One region of the Paenibacillus sp. MAHUQ-45 genome, then DNA from elsewhere that is predicted to be linked to it. Evidence: riboswitches for the same ligand, from Rfam matches in the RefSeq annotation. Region 1 holds a riboswitch; the other holds the start of a gene.
What was found. A riboswitch is a leader RNA that binds a small molecule or an ion and turns the genes downstream of it on or off. The one in region 1 is predicted to bind cobalamin.
Positions count from the first base shown of each region.

Region 2: it holds a riboswitch for cobalamin, as region 1 does, so the genes downstream of both, AC3Y23_RS26260 (S-layer homology domain-containing protein) here and metE (5-methyltetrahydropteroyltriglutamate--homocysteine S-methyltransferase) in region 1, are expected to answer to the same signal.

Region 1 covers NZ_JBYUPV010000001.1:623,196-628,547, reverse strand. Annotated here, with positions in the region: gene AC3Y23_RS02810 (GNAT family N-acetyltransferase) at 1-147, opposite strand, end outside; gene metE (5-methyltetrahydropteroyltriglutamate--homocysteine S-methyltransferase) at 505-2,802, opposite strand; cobalamin riboswitch at 2,958-3,163, opposite strand; gene AC3Y23_RS02800 (undecaprenyl-diphosphate phosphatase) at 3,255-4,121, opposite strand; gene AC3Y23_RS02795 (FtsX-like permease family protein) at 4,123-5,352, opposite strand, start outside.
Region 2 covers NZ_JBYUPV010000017.1:32,798-38,149, forward strand. Annotated here, with positions in the region: gene AC3Y23_RS26260 (S-layer homology domain-containing protein) at 1-1,232, opposite strand, end outside; cobalamin riboswitch at 1,410-1,608, opposite strand; gene AC3Y23_RS26265 (GAP1-N2 domain-containing protein) at 1,775-4,822, opposite strand; gene AC3Y23_RS26270 (TRAFAC clade GTPase domain-containing protein) at 4,819-5,352, opposite strand, start outside.

The sequences.
Region 1 (5,352 bases):
ATCCCAGAAACCTTTCTGATACCAAACTTCAAAGTTAATATCAAAAGCTAAAGTCGTTAGTTGATTAAAACTATCTCTGTAAGCCTTATTATCTTTGTAAGCGGAAACTAGGTCTATTCCAACTTCTATATTTTCATTTAAAAACACAAATATACCCCCTATCGTATTTATGATAAGTAGCTTCAATTTTACCACATCAAAGCACTATCGGTTACAGTAAATAACAATTATAACCAAACTCCCTATTGGCTTAATGAAGCATCGTCAGTATAATACTTTATTTCCTCCTTACAACCGGATGCTCATACTTATCCACCCAACGCCCTTACTCTCCTGCTATATGCTCTTGCTCACTTCCCGTTTGGCTAGACTCAACCAGCTAAAATGGTCTAAGCGAACCGAGCCAGTTCTAGTTCCCCAATAAAAGAAACCAGCAGGCCTCCCCACGAAGAGAGAGCTGCTGGTTTCTTTTATAGTTCTATATTGTAGCCTACAGCGCTACATTTAAGCTTTGCTTACGCTAGTCTTTGTTCTTGCGATCGAAGCAGCCTCAACCATGTTGCGCAGGGCGCTTTCGGTTTCTGCCCAGCCGCGAGTCTTGAGTCCGCAGTCCGGATTGATCCAGAACAGTTCTGGGTCCAGTACACGCAGAGCGCGGTCGATGTTGACAGTCATTTCTTCTACAGCCGGTACGCGCGGGCTGTGGATGTCGTATACGCCAAGGCCGATGCCTTTGTCGTAGTCTTGCTCCTCGAAGCTTACGATCAGTTCGCCGTGGCTACGGGAAGTTTCGATGGAGATAACGTCCGCATCCATATCGGAAATGGAATCGATCATGTTGTTGAATTCGCTATAGCACATATGCGTATGGATTTGCGTCGTATCTTTGACATCGTAAGTGGAGATACGGAACGCTTTAACCGACCAATCCAGGTAATGCTGACGGTCTTCTGGCTTCAGCGGCAGACCTTCACGAATCGCAGGCTCATCCACTTGAATCATTTCAACACCAGCGTCTTCCAGTGCCTTCACTTCATGACGCAATGCAATCGCGATTTGGTTCGCCACTTCTTCACGGCTCAGGTCATCGCGGACGAACGACCAGTTCAGGATCGTTACCGGTCCAGTCAACATGCCTTTTACCGGAAGCTTGGTGCGGGATTGTGCATAAACGCTCTCTTTAACTGTCATTGGCTCGATGAAAGCAACGTCAGCATAGATTACCGGTGGCTTCACGCAGCGGGAGCCATAGGATTGCACCCAGCCATTGCGAGTGAACAGATATCCAGCCAGCTTCTCACCGAAGAATTCAACCATGTCTGTACGTTCAAATTCGCCGTGTACGAGTACATCAAGTCCCAGCTTCTCTTGGAATGTGATGACTTCGTCGATTTGATCGCGGATATATTGATCATAACGCTCTTGGTTCCATACACCTTTACGCCATTTGAGACGTGCTTGACGAACTTCCGGTGTTTGCGGGAAGCTTCCAATCGTTGTTGTTGGCAGCAGTGGCAGGTTCCATTTCTCTTGTTGTACTTTCACGCGCTCTGCGAATGGCAGGTTACGGTTTGCAGGAAGTACAGCCAGCTTACGCACCTCTGCAGCGATATCTTCACGGCCACGCTCAGGCAGCGCACGGAAGGTAGCAAGCGCATCGCGGCTAGCTTGCAGCTCAGCAGCAACTGCATCACGGTTTTCCAGTGCAGAGCTAATCAGCTTCAGTTCAACCAGCTTCTCGTTTGCGAATGCCAGTGCGTTCTTGATTACCGATTTTACTTTATCTTCGCCTTCTACGGTTACCGGTACATGCAGCAAGCTGGAGGACGGTTGCAGGAATACACGATCCAGGCTAACATGAGTCGCCAGTTTGTCGAGCAATGCCAGCTTGGCATCCAGGTCGGAGCGCCAAATGTTACGGCCGTCGATGATACCAACGCCAAGAATCTTGTCTTCCGGCCAGCCAAGACGCTCGATCGACTCGAGGTTTGTACCGCCATCGTGCACGAAGTCCAGACCCAGACCTTGTACAGGCAGCTTGAGCAACGCTTCAAGCGGTTCAGCAGCTTCGAAGTAGGTTTGCAGGATGATGTTCAATCCAGGCACAGCTGCAGCGATTTCTGCATAAATCGACTCAAGCAAGCTGATGTCTTCATTGGTAAGCCCAGTTACAACCGCAGGCTCGTCCACTTGAACCCACTTCACGCCTTCTTGCTGAAGCTCTTGAAGCAGTTGTACATATACAGGCAGGAAACGCTTAGCGATTTCAGCTGTTTCAGAAGACTGGAAGCCTTTGGAGAGCTTCAGGAAAGTGTACAGACCGATGACAACCGGCTTTCCTTCGATTCCTGCTTTCTCTTTGGCAAAACGATATGCTGCAAGTGGCTTGTTTTCGGTCAAACGCGGCGTTTGATTGCCGATCTCCGGAACGATATAGTGATAGTTCGTGTTGAACCATTTTGTCATTTCGCAAGCAGTGGCTGTAGCATTACCACGAGCCATTGCGAAGTAAAGATCCAAGCCGATATCTCCGCCGTCGTAATCATAACGTGGAGGCACAACGCCGAACATTACGGCTGCATCCAGGACGTGGTCGTAGAATGTGAAATCATTGACCGGAATCAGATCAATGCCAGCTTCCTTTTGAGTTTGCAAATGCTCAAGCTGGATTCTCTCCATTTCGGAGCGGAATTCCGCTTCATCTTTTTGACCAGACCAGAAGGTCTCCAGGTTCTTTTTCCATTCGCGGTTCTTCCCGATTCTCGGGTACCCGAGGTTGCTCACTTTTACTGTTTGCGTCATTCCTAGGTTCCTCCCCTATCTCACTAATAATCTATATACGTCATGTTTTATACCCAAAAAAGGCGTCTCTCCCTGTAAGAAGTCAGAGGGAAAGACGCCCTAGTATTATACATACTTGTAGCTGGTCTAACACCATCCTATCTTCCGTAGGTAAAGCTGTGCTGTCGAAACAGGCAGGTCTCCTGGCTGCGGCGTCTACATCTTCAGCCGTCTTCCCGAACAGCATATGCTGCCAGTGACGAGGGTTGCTGAAGACTCTTCCGTTACAGTGGCGGGACCGCGTCGGTCTTGCACCGAACTTCCCTATTAAGCCATCCGGTATGTCTATCATCCGGCAGGCACCTGTATCCGTTATTCAGTTTCGGGAATGAATATAACGTCATGATACTGGAATACCAAGTAAACCGCAATAGATTATGAGTGTAACAGTTATACGGAATCCTTATAGCCAGTTAGAAGAAAATAATATACACCACTGCTGCTAGCACAATTCGGTAGATAGCGAAGGGCAGCAACTTAACCCGATTGATCAGTTTCAGGAAGAAACGCATCGACAATAGGGCGAAGACAAAGGCGCTGATGAAGCCAGCGATGAAGAACGGCAGCGACTCCATCGTGAAGTATTGCCAGTTCTTCATTAAAGAAATCAGTGTAGCTCCGGCCATGACCGGCACGGCCATAATGAACGTGAAGTCGGCTGCTGCCCGGTAGCTCATCCCGAGCAGTACGCCCCCGGAGATGGTTGAACCGGAGCGGGAAAAGCCCGGCCACAAGGCGAAGCACTGCATCAGTCCAACGCCTAGCGCTTGTTTGTAAGTCACTTGATCGACCGTTTCAGTCTGCACCTTCTTCGGCGCAAAACGGTCGGCACAAATCATGAATACAGCACCTATGACGAGTCCAATCAATACAGTTGCCGTCGAGAACAGATGGTCATCAATATAATTCTCTGTAAGTAAACCTAGGACCGCGGCAGGAATCAGGCCGATCAGCACCATACGAAGCTTCAGATGCCCTCCTTCACCGGAAGACTGCTGTGGCTGTCCATCCTGTATAGGCTGCATTTCTTTGCGGCTGAACCGCTTCAGACCCAGCAGATCAATGAATCTTTTCCAGAAAATAACGACAACCGCCAGGATAGAACCCAATTGAATAACTACTTTAAACGTATTCGCCGTATGTTGGCCCAGAAACGCCTGTGACTGCAGCCACATATCATCCACAATAATCATATGACCTGTAGAGGATACGGGAGCAAACTCGGTTATACCTTCGACGATGCCTAGAATAATTGCTTTAATAATCATGAGCAGGTCCATGTTACATCCTCCTTAAATTTTTATGCAGATTGCGCAGATAGCGACTTCGGATGAAGAAGAAGTAGAGTACCTGTGCGACAAAATAAACCGCCAACACCGCTCCTGTCTCCGTCACAATCGACAGGTAGAACAAACGCTGCAGCGCAATAAAAGCAAACAGACTATGCAGTATAGCCAGTCCAATTGGCACAAAGAACATCAGGGACATCTGAAATGTCACAATTCGGTCCAGTTCCCGGTCCGTTAATCCCATCTTAGCCAAGGTGGAATATTGCAGACGATCATAATCCAGATCCATGTACAGACGGAAATAAAGAAAACTGCCAGCTGCAATGAAGAATACTGTGCCCACAAGCAAAGAAGCGAACAGCATTGTACTGTACAGTGTCTTGTGGATCTCAAACAATGTGCCGCTGACCGCAATCGCATAAGGGTAATCGGCCTCGTACGCCTTCTTGCCCTTGACGGAAAGATCAGTCGCGATTCCAACTGTCTGCAGCAAATCTGCGACATAGAATCCTGTGTACTTATCTGTCTGCACGGGGTGGATAGTGTCATATAGCTCATCACTAACCACAATGCCGCTAAAGTCACCCCCGTCAACGCCGTTCAGCATCGGGAGCAGATGGTTCGCAATCGGTAATTCCTCCGTGTAGCCGATCTCCCGAATTATGCTCCCCTGCCGCAGTGTATACGTAGCCTTGACTCGTTCACTCGTCAGACTACGATCCCGCTGGGAACCGATCATAACCAGTCCGTCATGCCCTTCAAGCGGACCTTCGAACGAACGGAAGCCAGCCTTCAGCAGCGCCTGCTTATAAAGGCTGTAAGAGATCAGCGGTAGCAGCCGGGTCCGATCCGGGCCAGTCTGCGATATCACTTCTGCATATTTAATCGGAATGCTAAGTGTATCAAAGGGCAGACCACGGCCTTGGAGCTCTCTGCGAATGCTATCCAGGTGCTGTTCTGTTTCTGCCGCGCTTTCCGTACTTTTAGCCACATAGCCCACAGCCGCCGGATAATTAAGCTTCAGTTCCCGGGTCAATGTCTGAATCGAAGCAAATACACCTACAGAAGTGAAGGACACAGCCGAAATAATCGTGATGATAAAGAACATGCGTCCGTTCTCTCTCCAGCGGGATGACAGACCTGAGAGTGCGATCAGATTAATCCGATGCCAATAGAACCGCCGAGTTCTCTTCAGCAGCTTCACAATGTAAAGACTCAGTTG
Region 2 (5,352 bases), on a different contig from region 1:
CAGCCGTCAGAGGCACCGTACTGCTGCTGCGAAATTCCGTTAATGCCATTAAGTTTGCCGTTTTGTATATCCAGCGGTATATTATTAGCCTTAGTGACCTCTACCAAAGCCTTAAACGCCGTTGGCGCTTCCACAGCCCCGCTAGTGATCCTTCCTTCAGGGCCTTCAATTGTAATTGAAGCCTGAACGGCCGGTTTTTGTGAAGCCGGTTGCTTTAAGTTATAGAACTTATCTCCTTTAAGGAACAGTTGATAGGAGATTAGTGCTTGCAGTGCCTGTTCAGTTGCAATGCTATCAGATGTTCCTGACATAGCATGACGGAAGCCGCCATCAGTAGATTGGTAAGCTAACAGGTTGGTGATAAGGTTGTGTTGGCCCTTGGTGAACTCTGGTCCTGTCGGGTCAATACCAGCAGTAGTCAAGCCAAGAATAGCCTGTGAGTTAGCCTCACTACTCACGCCCCAACGGCTGTCATAGCCGCCGTCCTTGTTCTGATTCTTGGACAGCCAATCAACGGCACGCTGGCCTGCAGACTCGACTTCAGGAAAGCCGTTGTAAGTGTAGAGAGACTGTAAAGCCATCCCCGTTATATCTGCATTGGAACCAAAAGCCGAGAAGACACCTGACGGATCTTGTTTCGAGATGAGATTATTCGCAATCCGCTCTTTGCTCCAGACTGCATCATCAGGCACATTATATTGTCCGGCTGTAATAGCTAGCAATGCATATATAGGGCCATTTATGCCTTGTGCCGCTACGTCCTTGCTATTATAAATCGGCTCAAGAAGATTATAGCCGCCGAAGTTGGTTGCATCACGACCGATTGCCGTAACAGCCAGAGCCAACCGGGCATACGTGGTTACATACGGAGGAGAAGAAGCAGTCATCGTACTCTTCACGCTCTTCTCAAGTCCGGTAATATAACTATCCGGTATCTTAATTCCAAGCCGCCCGTAGCTCATCGCAATCCAGTCAGAAGTATATCCTTTATTCTGTACATACTTTATAGCGTCTGTAATTGCCTGTTGAACATCTACCGGTTCTTGTGCAGCCGCAGCAAACGCCGCTGCGCCGTAGGTAGCATCTGTTACGCTAGTTTCTGTAACTCCTTGTCCAGTAAGGCTTTGCTGTGCTTCGGCGAAGGCTTGTCCTGCCGGCACCAGCGAAGAGCCAAGAATGGAGATGACCAGCAGTAGTGCCAGTCCAAGCGCAAGCGCTCGGGATGATAACATTCTTTTCATCATGAACCTCTTTTCCTTATAATTTGGTTTATTCTGGTAAAAAAATAAAACCACCCTATTATGAAGGGTGGTCAGAACAAACTTAGCTTGAGGGCAGACGTACGGGAATTTCTTTCCCGGAGTACAATCCATCTGCAACTGGTTCCCGACCTCACCCCCCGAAGGCATGGGAACACTTTGAACAAGGCAGGTCTCCTGGCTCATGCCTCATCGCTTCTTTCCGCCTTCCCGACTCCTTTATAGGAACAGTGGCATTTGAAAAGTCGCTCCGCATCTACAGTGGCGGGACCGCGCCGGATTTTGAACCGGTCTTCCCTTTTAAGCAAACTCAGATATCTGAGTCTGCACCTTCTTCATTAAATATACTACTATTAAATTTTAATATTCCTAATAATAGCTATAATCCCCCGGTATGTCCATAGAAAAACTGCCAGAATCGGTATTGTTCCATATTGACAGCGAAAAAAACTCCTGAATGCTGTATAGCCATAACTTGTCCAAGTCATAACTCAGCAGCTGTTCAGGAGTAGCAACTATTTTTTCGTTTTTGGTTTTGTTGTAGCCGTCGGCTCAGGGCTTGGGTCGTCCTTCACCGAAGACTCATCAGAGGTTGGTGCAAGAGCCTTGTCGGACAATTTCAGCTTATAGTCCCCAGCCTCAATGGTGTCGCCCGGTACCAGCGCAGCCCCAGGCTCCAGCGCAAGGGTTACCTGATATTGGCCCTCTTTCGGAACTACTTGTCCACTTTCTGGCGTAAGCGAAGGTGAAGCGGCAGGATCAATTGTTGAAGAAGACTGCTCTTGCTGATTCGCAGCATGATTAGCTTGATCAGACACTGCATCCTTGGCATTAGCAGATGAATGCGGAGAATTATCCGTTCCCGTTCCATCTGCATTTCCAGTTGCATGGTCAGCAGCAGAATTTTCTTGCCCGGAGGAAGACTCTAAATCCGATGAAGGCAATGAACACGTACTAGTCGTAGCTGTTACTTTATACGTACTCTTGGTGTCATCGGTATTGAGCAGACTAATCTCAGCCGGCTTGAAGCTTTCGCAATCAGCAGCAGTAGGGAAAATAAACTGCAGCTTGCTACCCTCCTCCTGCTCTCCGTCAGGTGCCAGCAGATAGGCCATGACCGGCCGCTGGTCGGTACCAGCAGTTTGGGCCGGACTTGGCTGCGGACTAATCTCCGGTAGGGTACTATCCTTCCCGTCCGGTCTCAGCATGCTAACAGCTATAATTGCAATTATCAGGACAATTCCAATCGCGAGCCCCGAGATCAGGATTTGAAATCGGCTGCGGCTGACCCACCGCGCCAGCGGTGAAGCCAATTGGGAGCGGGCTTCATTATATACATTTTGCAGAGCAGGATGTGCAGCTGCAAGATAGGATTTGCGGAATTCGCGATTCTTGAATGCTTCTCGGTCATTACTGAGGAAATATTTCAGAATCGCTCGGCGGTACCCCGGCTGCAGCTTCTTGTTCGAGATTACAAACAATGGATTGCCTTGTGTCCAAGCCAGGAAGCGGTAGACGGTCTCTTTATCCGAACCTGCTTTCTGGTTAACCAGCTCCAGCAGCGCTTCGTAATCCAGCGGTCCCCCCTCACGGCGACTGCTATAGTAAAAGCCCAGCGGCAGCCGTTCGAAAGGTTCAACGGACCTCGCCTCCTTCAGCCAGCGCCGTCCAAGGAGCTGCACATCATCTAGCTCCTTTGGAGTCAGTTCCGCGAAGATTCCTTCATCCGGCTTCTCTTCCCCGAACCAGCGGTAAGCGGCCCGCAGTGCATTCTGCTTCTGCTTGCTGATTTGATCCAGCGGCGGATACCATTTAGCAGCACCCTTCGGATAACGCAGGAAGGCAATATCCAGTAGCTGTTCCTTTGTTAGTTCCGCCAGGGACAAACGGTTCAGCAGAAAACGGTCAGCGGCTGCAGCCAGTCCGCGCAGAAGTTCAAGCGCCTCAGGCTGGATACCACCGCTGCGCCGCCGTTCCTTCTCGGCTTTCTCCACACGCTCATGGATCCCGGCCGCAGCGGCAACAGGATCGGCTTCACGCTGAAGCTTTTCCAGCAAATAATCCTTGGTTTTGTCCTCAATAAAGGCCTGCTGAAGCACCTCGGGCAGCGTACGCCCCCAATAGAGGACAAAACCGGCAATATCCGCTGCCGATGTGGCGGCAGCCAGACGATTCTCCAAATACGGCTCCAGAAGCTTCCGGCGAAAGATCGGCTGGGCCAGCACTTTTTTGAAAAAGGCCGCACTCAGCTCTTCTTCACTCTCGATAATGGTATACGCTGCCTTCAGGTCGTCCTCGCGCCCTTGGTTGCTGTTATTCAGCATCCCGTTAATGAAATAATCGACGATACGGTCCCTGTAATTATGTCCCGGCAGCACATAGTAAGCCTTGAAGCTCTCCATTACCGCAGGTATCAGTGGCCCCCCTTGCCTGATCAGATCATATTCACGGTCAAATCGCTCTAGAAAAATATCATTCAACCGGACTCGCGACTGTAGCGCGCCATCCCCTTTGAGATAATCAAGCAATCCACCGAGAACGGCATATTTGTTCTGTTCATATAAGCTTTCATTGCCTTGTTCAATCTCGTAAAATACAGCCAATTCGTTATATAGCCCCAGCGATAGCTTGCGATCCAAGCTTTCCCCGTCCAACATCCGGTCGGCAAATTGACCAAAGTCATTCATGCTACTGCCGCTGCTCGTCACCTTCCAGGCCAGATCAGCATATGGCTGCCGTGAATCCCCGAAATCGACATTACTGCTGCGCCCGGAGACGAGGTCGAACGTAAAATCCTTCTCCACAGTGCGGTCGCCGGGGCGAAGTGAACCTTTCTCTACAAAGGTCAAATGAATATATTTGCGGCTCTTTGGCTCATTGGCGTACGTAATGACACCCAGTCTGCGACGGAACTCATTGGGTAGTGCGCCAAAAATAACCTCTGTTAGCTCTGCTGCCCGCTTCGACAGCTCTCCAATCGGTACATCCAGCGACACATAGATCTTCTTCTTGCCGGCCACGGAAGTCATCACCGCCTGCAGCAGTGCCTTGAACAAGCCCTCCCCAATGTTCAGAGAAGATAGCACTGTCACAGGGTCGACCTGTGTTCTCCCCGCCACCAGAATAGAAGGCAGCTCTGGCAAAATGCCACCCAGCTCACCTGTGTAACTCTCCGCAAAATCCGCATGCAGCCAATCCCCATAACGCTCTACAATCTCTTCTGCACGAGCAGCCGGAACAACAAAGTTATGGGCGAAAAAAGCACTCCGCTGCCCCGTGAAATCTGCCGACTGATAGCGGCTGTTGCCGATGACGGTCTCCCCGTTCTCCGTATGGAACAGGTGTAGGGCCGAGGGGTAGGCTGATTCGTCCTTCTCCCCGCGCGCCGTAAGTTCCGCCGGAGCATCATAGAGGCAGAAGGGATGAAGGATTTTTTTGATAAAACCGCCGTCCAGCCCTTCCGACTTTGCTACCGTATCGAACCCTTCTGTGGAGCGAAAAATCCCGCGCCGCTCCCGGGTGTACATCTGCTGAGTGATCATCGCCCCTGAATGATTCTTCACGGGCCGTCGCTCCCCTCGATGTATTTCAGCTTGTGAAGCAGCCAGATGAACGGCTCGTCCACCCGAATCGGGCTGACAACTCCTTCAATCTTCTGATTCACAGGATTGCTGCCGAGTGCGGATACGGCAAAATAAGCAGTGTTGGAGAAATACACATCCATCGTATCCTTGAACGGGCGGTCCACCTTGCCGATAAACCGGCGAATTTCCCCGTCAATGTTGTGAAATTCGTCCAGATTTAACGTTTTACGATGCACATAGTTATTGAAAACGTTGCTGTTGGACTTGATGTAATCGCCGTCTTCATCTTTTAACGAATGCAGCATGTCGCTCTTCGCAAGAACGATTGCGGTAGGAATGTCCGTCTTGCTCTTCTCCTGATAAGCAATAAAATCACCGAACATGGTCAGCACAACGTCGCGCGGCTCATCATATTGCGAGACCCATTCCCCCGGACGATCGCCCAGGTTGATGCGAATCTTCTCACGCACCGAACGGATTTGTAGCGGATCGACCATAAACAGGATACC